2 regions of the Bacillus sp. N6 genome follow, and region 2 is predicted to be linked to the other one. Evidence: riboswitches for the same ligand, from Rfam matches in the RefSeq annotation. Region 2 holds a riboswitch; the other holds the start of a gene.
The links. A riboswitch is a leader RNA that binds a small molecule or an ion and turns the genes downstream of it on or off. The one in region 2 is predicted to bind S-adenosylmethionine.
Positions count from the first base shown of each region.

Region 1: another riboswitch for S-adenosylmethionine. It lies ahead of ACUXVC_RS16580 (hypothetical protein); the one in region 2 lies ahead of ACUXVC_RS01805 (methionine ABC transporter ATP-binding protein).

Region 1 is NZ_CM127843.1:3,221,759-3,226,185, forward strand. Features, by position in the region: gene ACUXVC_RS16560 (short-chain fatty acid transporter) at 1-301, shown strand, start outside; gene ACUXVC_RS16565 (type I restriction-modification system subunit M N-terminal domain-containing protein) at 342-695, opposite strand; gene ACUXVC_RS16570 (NAD(P)H-dependent oxidoreductase) at 692-1,267, opposite strand; gene ACUXVC_RS16575 (SWIM zinc finger family protein) at 1,291-1,680, opposite strand; gene ACUXVC_RS16580 (hypothetical protein) at 1,941-2,258, opposite strand; SAM riboswitch class I at 2,299-2,397, opposite strand; gene ACUXVC_RS16585 (hypothetical protein) at 2,520-2,711, shown strand; gene ACUXVC_RS16590 (YwiC-like family protein) at 2,744-3,466, opposite strand; gene ACUXVC_RS16595 (ECF transporter S component) at 3,650-4,351, opposite strand; gene ACUXVC_RS16600 (ABC transporter ATP-binding protein) at 4,324-4,427, opposite strand, start outside.
Region 2 is NZ_CM127843.1:333,143-337,569, reverse strand. Features, by position in the region: gene ACUXVC_RS01815 (MetQ/NlpA family ABC transporter substrate-binding protein) at 1-307, opposite strand, end outside; gene ACUXVC_RS01810 (methionine ABC transporter permease) at 329-994, opposite strand; gene ACUXVC_RS01805 (methionine ABC transporter ATP-binding protein) at 984-2,003, opposite strand; SAM riboswitch class I at 2,127-2,232, opposite strand; gene ACUXVC_RS01800 (cysteine hydrolase family protein) at 2,475-3,032, shown strand; gene ACUXVC_RS01795 (acyltransferase) at 3,132-4,280, opposite strand.

The sequences.
Region 1 (4,427 bases), 2.5 Mb from region 2:
TTTCCCGCTCTTTACTTTTTTAAGTGCTGGCATCGTTAATATTTTCGTTCCATCTGGTGGCGGTCAATGGGCCGTGCAAGCACCAATTATGATTCCAGCTGGCGCTGAACTTGGTGTACCTGCTGCAAAAACTGCAATGGCCATTGCGTGGGGCGATGCTTGGACGAATTTAATTCAACCTTTCTGGGCATTACCAGCATTAGCGATAGCTGGTTTAGGTGCTCGTGACATTATGGGATTTTGTGTTGTGAACTTACTATATGCGGGTTTTATCATTAGTCTATGCTTCTTATTTATTTAAACGAAAAGCTAGTTTTATACTAGCTTTTTTACATAATAAATCATTTATTTCCCATGCAATTTATAACTGTCTTCCACTCTATGTCCGTAAGGTGTAATGACTCAAATGCAAAAAAATCTTCGCAAATTTTTCCGATCAAGTGTGGATGTTCCCTCAAAAAATTCCACTGTAACGCTTTAGGAAGAAAATATGTTTCATATTCTTTACTTCCCCTTACTACCTCATCTACTTCTCTTTCACAAATTCCTCTTATTAAATAATCATTTCTTAACTCTATTTGAATTTGTTGAAATGTATCGCTGCATTTTTTCAATTGAAGTAAACACGTAATATACTTTCGAAAAAGTTCGTTATCATACTGACAACAGTTTATAATACGATCGACTTCATTCATAATGTACGAGCCTTTTCTTCTATTTGTAATAACCATTTTTCGCGCTTTGATACTTTACTCCTTTTCACAGATTGAAACACTGACCGTTTTATATCACGAATGCCACAAAAACGTAAAACACCTCTCTTCATCACAATCCAATCTGCTGATCGATATAACAATGCGACGTACCATAGAGGCGAGTCTAACGTATTAATAACCCACGCTTTTTTCCCTTGCAATAATCCTTTCGGCAGAGCCCCTTCATATTTATAAGCAAATCCAGCTACGAAAATACGGTCAATAAAACCTTTTAAAATAGCTGGCATCCCCCACCACCATATTGGATAGATGAATAGAATTGTATCTGCTTCTTCTACTAACGTTCTGTATCGAGCTGTTTCTTCTTCATTTACTAAATCACGTCTTTTCTTCTCATCATTAAATACGAGGACTGGATCAAATTGTTCTTTGTATAAATCAAGTACGGTAACTGAATGATTTGTTTCCTGTAGTCCTTTTTGCACATGATTTAAAATCGCCGCATTAAAACTTGAAGGACTAGGATGAGCGTATACAATTAGTACGTTCACTACATAACAACTCCCTCTATAAGTTAAAGTTTCCCCTTCTTTAACATCTTCTCTACAATTTGCATGTTTTTCGAACTTTGTAATAAACGATTTAATACAGTAAGTAACTCTTCCTTTTCTAAACCTTTCAGTTTCTCTTTCACCTTACTCTCACCAGCACCTTGAATATCATAAACAACTGCCGCCATATGTTTACAATAATTTTCATACGGACATTCGCAACTACTTTTTGAAAAATCTTCGAGATCGATAACTACTTCATAATTCCCTGCATTTCCAGTAACGAAAGCAAACACTTTGTTATCTTGTATTTCAACATCTTCTACATGTCCATCTTCATAATATTCATTTCCCTTATCTACAACGTACTTTGGGATCCATTTCGTTATATCTTTTAATAAGTAAGCGTACATAATTGTACCCCTTCCTTTAATTCCCTTTTGACTTCCAAAACCCTGCATGTTATTCTAAGAACTGTTAAATAGCAAGTCTATTTTGCAAAACGACTGACACCTATTCGGCGAAGGTGTCTCTTTTCATTTGCAGCCGATACGAATTGCCTCTTTCAGGCACATTCAATTTTTGACACTACACACTCAACACCATTCCCTGTATCAGGCTGCTTAAGCAGTCTTTTACTCTACATACTCCGTTATTTTAAAAAAAAGAGAGCTTAGCTCCCTTTTCTCGCCTTATAAAATACCCCTTTTTCAGTATAGAGATATTCATCAGCTAATGTAATTTTCCCATCCAGTTTCAGTTCATCTAATAGTCTTGATAAATAAAATTGATGTAACATCTTTTTCGTGAATTTTCCTTCATGATGCGAAACGATATGTTCTTGAATATCTAACAATGATATTGGCTTATCTTGCTCTATCATATATTCATAAACTGTACTACGCAGTTTTACGTATTTTTCGAGTGTCACAGCAATGCGCAACCCCTTTCTTCTTAATATAAATTTTCGTAATCGGTTTTTTTGCAACAAAAAAACCTCTCCGATAAGAAGAAGTTACGTATATATCTTCGTCTTATCTCCCAGAACAAATATGTTCTGCTGGAATTAGCACCTGCATCGCGGTTGCTGGGTTTCATCGGGCCAGTCCCTCCACCTCTCTGGATAAGAAAATATTCACTTAATTCTTACTATACGTAATTTCATTTTAATTGTCAAACAAATATAACAAATAATATTTTCTTCTTTACTGTTCATACTATACATATATGAATATGCAAGGAGGATTATGAAATGCATCAAAATGCTCGCGGATATGTACAAGATTCTTTTCAATCATTACAAGAAGCAAAACATTGTTTAGAAGAAGCACTACAGACTGTTGAAAAAGATTTTAATCGCGCTCGTATTGAGCAATCCCTTTATGCGATCGAACAAGCTATTCAACGCTGCGATTACACCGTTCACATTTTAGAACAAGATTGAAAAAACTTCCCATCATAAGGTGGGAAGTTTTTTCAAATGGCATACTTCATAATTATTGCCGTTATGATTAAAAAATATACAGAATTCACAATTTCTAAAACCCCTACTTTTATAATAGAAATTTTTTTGCCATACAATATAATGGCTCGAATGACACTTGGTATAAAAATAAGTGAGCACCACTGATTAATTGCAAATACAATGATTGTTAATAGAATATGATAACCCCAAGATATAAAACGATACTTCGGATTATTTTTCTCACGTATCATCGTTTTCACATAAAACGTACTACCTAAAAAGTATAAGAATGAAATAAGTGCAATGAATAATGCTGTATGATCGATTTGTTTCATTGAAAAATAATAACTAATTAACCCACCAACACAAAACACAATGATCGCACAAATATCATTTAATAGTGCCCTTTCATTTTTTTGACGAGCATAATGCATATTTACTATAAATAGTGGAATCATGACTATTACGAATAAAAGAATGCGCCATTCATATAATAGAGAAATCATCCCAAATACGAACGCAATAATAAAATATACAATTGAAGCATGTAAATACTCTTTTTTTCGTTTTTGTTTTATGTACATAAGGAATGGATACGTAGCTAAATAGATAAAGAACCAAGCTATAAACAATGGAATGTGATATATAGTAGGTTTTCCAAGTATGACACTTAATAGAAATGGTATAGCAAGCATCGCCCATGCACCATGTTGCTTCGGAATAACTAACTTCATTAACTATACACCTCCCTTTTGAAAATAGTTCTCACCTATTATTATACGAATAATTTTATATAGTAACGGATATATATTGGACTATTTTTTGACAATAAAAAATGCTCCTTACAATATGTAAGAAGCATGAAAGAGGCAAACGAATATGTAAGTCGCGACCCTACCTTATATGAGTATGCTTTTCTATGCTATGTTATGCTTATCTAATATACCGTATTTCTTTTTAAATCTTGTGAGAATCGTAATCCAAGAAGTACTAAATAATAGTAAGAAGACAACATTCGAAATTGCATGGCTCAAATCGAAATAAAAACTTGCGATGTAATACGAAATGACTGTTTCCCACGTTGCCTCTCGTATAAAACCGAGAAGTCCCCAGAAATTCATAATCCAGCCAAATAAAAATCCAACAAACAATCCGTACAGGAGTCTTCCCCATAGCTTTTTCATTAAAAATGTATTACGCAATAATCCAGCTATAAAACCAATCATACCCCATGAAAACATTTGCCACGGCGTCCACGGACCTTGCCCTAAAAAGATGTTAGACACAATCGCTGCTGTTGCACCGATCATAAAACCCGCTTCACTTCCAAACACAATTGCAGAAACGATAATAACAAAAGAAGTTGGTTGTACACTCGGTAAAATAGAAAATGGTACGCGGCTAACTGCTGCAATTGCCGCTAATACAGCAACGAGAACAATTTCACGTGAAACAAACGCCTTCCTTTCAAAACGGATATAGAAAGGTAACATAATAACAACTAATAAAAACAAACTACTTAACATGTAATAACCGTCCATAATAAGTGTAGTAAAGAGTAATGTGCCTATTATTACTGCAAAAATACATATTATGAATGCAACATATCGTTTGGACACGCTTCGTACACATCCTCCCACGTTAATGCATATGGCAATTCTTTTCGAATGAATCGGTTAATAGATGTTGTATAAA
Region 2 (4,427 bases):
TATCTAACTTATGCTCTTTTTTAAATTGCTCTAAGAAAGCAATATGCTGAAATGAGTTTAATTCAATATCTCCATCAGCTAAAGCTTTATTTGGAGTTGTATAATCAGAGAACTCCACCAGTTTAATCTTAATCCCTTCTTTTTCAGCTTTTTTCTTCAAAATTTCCCAAGCGTCTCCATCCGTTCCAGTTACACCGACGCGAACTACTTTTTCTTTCGCTCCTGCACCCGTGTCTCCACTTGAGCAGCCACTTAATGCTGAGACGCCTACAATTGCTGATAATGCAAATGCTAAAATTTTCTTCATTTTCTTTTCCTCTCTTCCTTTTTATGATCTGCGTAACAAGACTTTCGCAAAGTAGTTTCCTAAATTTTGAGCTATCTGTACGAGAATAATAAGTAAAACAACCGTTACAAACATAACTGATGTATCAAAACGTTGATAACCATATGTCATTGCCAAGTCACCAAGACCGCCACCACCGACAAGCCCAGCAACTGCAGAAAATTCAATTAAACCAACTGTCATAAATGTGACACCTAAGATTAATGGTGCTAACGCTTCTGGTACAAGGATTTCAAAAACGATTCTAATTGGCGAGGCGCCCATTGCTTGTGCTGCCTCAATTACTCCTTTCGGAACGGAAACAAGATTTGTTTCAACCATTCTAGCAATACCAATTGATGCGACTAACGTCATCGGGAAAATTGCTGCTGCTGTTCCAATCGTCGTTCCAATAACGCTTCTCGTTAGTGGACTTAAAGCTACTAAAAAGATAATGAATGGTACCGGACGAATTGTATTAATTATGATGTTAAGAATAGAAAAGACCCATTTATTTTCTAAAAAGTTTCCTTTTCTCGTTACATATAAAAGTAAACCTAGAGGTATACCCAGAATTGTAGCGAATATAAGGGTTACAATTACCATTAAGAGGGTATCCCCCGTCGCATCTAGTATGCGCGGCCAAAATATACTCCAATCAACTCGCATGAGCTTCTACCTCCTTCAGCTGCACTTGCAGTCTTAGATGTTGTAATGCTTTTTGAATTTCCCTCTGCTCACCTTGCAATTCTACAAGCAGATTTCCAAATAGCACATTTTGAAGTTCAATAATATTTCCGTACAGTACATTTACATCGACGTTATAGTTTTTTGCGATATATGATAGTACCGGCTGTCCTGTCTCCTCACCAGTAAATGTTAGACGATAAATTTGACCACCATTTTGAATTTTCGCTAGAACACTTTCTGGTAAATAATCATTAATAACAGAACGTACAAAGTTTTGAGTCGTCTTTGTTTTTGGTTGCGTGAAAACATCGAACAGTTTTCCTTCTTCAATAACTTTTCCCTTCTCCATTACAGCTACACGGTGACAAATTTCTTTCACAACATGCATTTCATGTGTAATAAGAAGGATTGTTAAATTGTATTCTCGATTTACTTTCTTTAATAAGTTTAGAATTTCTGTCGTCGTTTCTGGATCTAAGGCTGATGTTGCCTCATCACATATAAGAATATCTGGCGATGTCGCAAGTGCTCTAGCAATACCAACACGTTGTTTTTGTCCCCCTGATAGCTGTTCTGGATAATAGTTTGCTTTATCTTCTAACCCTACAAACTTCAGCAGTTCATTCACTCGTTCCTTTATCTCGTTCTTTGGCAATTTCGCTAACTTTAATGGATAAGCAATATTCCCAAACACTGTTCTTGAATTAAATAAATTAAAGCTTTGAAAAATCATTCCGATTCTTTGTCTTAGTTTGCGCAATTCTTTCGTCGATAATGATGTAATATCTTTATCATCTATTGCAATCGTTCCTGACGTTGGTCTCTCTAACATATTTACTAAGCGTAATAATGTACTCTTTCCAGCGCCACTAAAACCGATAATGCCAAAAATTTCGCCTTTCTCAACTGATAATGTTACATCCTCCACCGCATGAACAGATCGCCCAGCTGATTCATACACTTTACTTACATTGTTAAAAAAAATCATTTTTTCCCCTCCTATATGCTGTAAAAACTTGAAGTAGAGCTTTCGAGGTAAAATAAAAAGTGCTCTCCTTCTTATCAACCATAAAGATAAGAAGGAGAGCACTTATATGTACTCGTTCACATCTTCTCATCTTCCAAGCCTTTATATGGCTTGCTGGAGTTAGCACGGTATTAAAAAACCCGTTGCTGAGGTATCGTAGGGCCAGTCCCTCCACCTCTCTGGATAAGAATGTATCGATTTAATTGTCATTTAATTAATTCTCATTATAGAACTCAGAATAATAAGAGTCAATACATTTTTTAGAAAAATATTAATTATTCCTTTATTAAAATTTTCAGATGAAAATTCATGAGAAAATAGTAACTTTCAAGGTTATTTAAAATTCTTCTTCCTCATATTTTTAAACAGGAGAATCCTCTCTACGAATTGAATAAATTTATTTGAATATGAAACTCGGAGGCAGATAAATATATGAAAACAGCTCTTTTACTCGTCGATATTCAAAACGATTATTTTCCAAATGGAAAGATGGAATTGCGTAATCCAGTAGAAGCAAGCGAATATGCTAATCAGTTATTACAACACTTTAGAACAAACAGCGAACCTATTTTTCATATCCAACACGTAGCTATAAAAGATGACGCTACTTTTTTCCTACCTAATACAGAAGGTGTACATATTCACGAAAGCGTACGTCCACTTAGAGAAGAAACAGTTATAGTCAAACATTATCCAAATAGCTTCCGAGAAACTAATCTTCTAGAGCAATTACAGCGTTTAGACATTGAACATGTCGTCGTATGCGGGATGATGACTCATATGTGTATTGATGCTACAGTAAGGGCTGCATTCGATTTTGGATTTCAATGTACCGTTATACATGATGCTTGTGCTACAAAAGACCTTTCTTTTAAGAATGCTACTATACCAGCTGTTTATATTCATAATACAATTTTAGCAAGTTTGAATAATATATATGCGGAAATACTTAGCACAAAAGAGTTTGTCCAACGAAAAAAATCCTTTTGAAAATTCAAAAGGATTTTTTTCGACTATATTATATTTACCATCTATTCATGCCCTATTTTGAGGAATTCATATCATACTTATAAAAATCTCACTAATTATTTACATTGATACATTATCATTTTTAATATCTTTTGATTGAGTCCAATTTCCCCATAAAAATTGAATATTACATGTACGAGAAGCTTCCTTAAAACTCATTCCTGTTAATGGATAACATGTGATTTTTATACTTGCAAAAATTATAATTGCTATCATTGTTATAACTGTAATTATTATGAAAGCAACTAATAACATCCAAATTGATTGTGCTGGCCAAATATTCAATCTATTCCCAATATATACAACTACTAAATTATGCATTAAATACACACCAAATGAAAAAGCAGATAAAATTTGTATCCACTTAAACATAAACGGATTCATTGAGTAATTTCTAAAATACTCTTTTACTAATAAGAAGATTGAACCTGAAAGCATTACTTCGAATACTCTAACGTATGCCTTAAAATCCTCAGAGTATTCCCCTATTTTAACCGTTGCATACCAAGTACCCAATATAATTAAAAGTGTATCTATAACGATTATGGATAGTAACAACCTTTTGGATACCTTCTTCTCATATGTCATTAAATAATAACCTATGAGGAAATACCCTATATATCCGCCTAAAAAGTTCATATCAAAATTAGGATACAACGTAAATATTGGTTTTAATTCATTTGGAACTAGTACTGCAATTGTTGGCAATAGCGAACTTACTATAAACCAAAGAATTAACATGTACTTTATAAGCTCTTTACTTAAAGCATCTACCATTTTCTTTAAAAGAGGAGAAAGAATATACAAAGGAATAATGGCATACATAAACCAAAGATGTACTGTCGCTGCTTGATTCGGTATGTATAAAATACTCTTAATAACATTTGTTATTTGTATCGGCCTTGGCGTAAAGTATAACACAGCAATAGTTGACCATATAATAAATGGCACAATTAATTTTGGCAAACGTTCTGTATAAGTTATTTTAAGTGATTCCGTTTTACTACTCCTCATTAACATCGCACCAGAAATCATAAAGAAGATAGGTACACTTGTACTAAATACAGTTGTCAGTGCATTCGTTATATGCCAAGTACCCGAACCGATATTCCCCCGTAAACTTCCTGCAGCAGTATGAAGAAACACTACCGCAAACATCGAAAATACACGTAGTACGTCAACATATTCAACATAATTCTTTTTATTCATCTAACAATCATCCCTTCCCACATAACATTTCCCCTCACCATTTTTGTCTTTTCCAAAAGTACAAATCTATTATGCCAGAATATAATCAATATTAAAATAATAACTGAAACTTAAAATCTCGATATTCGATTATAAAACCACTTAGTA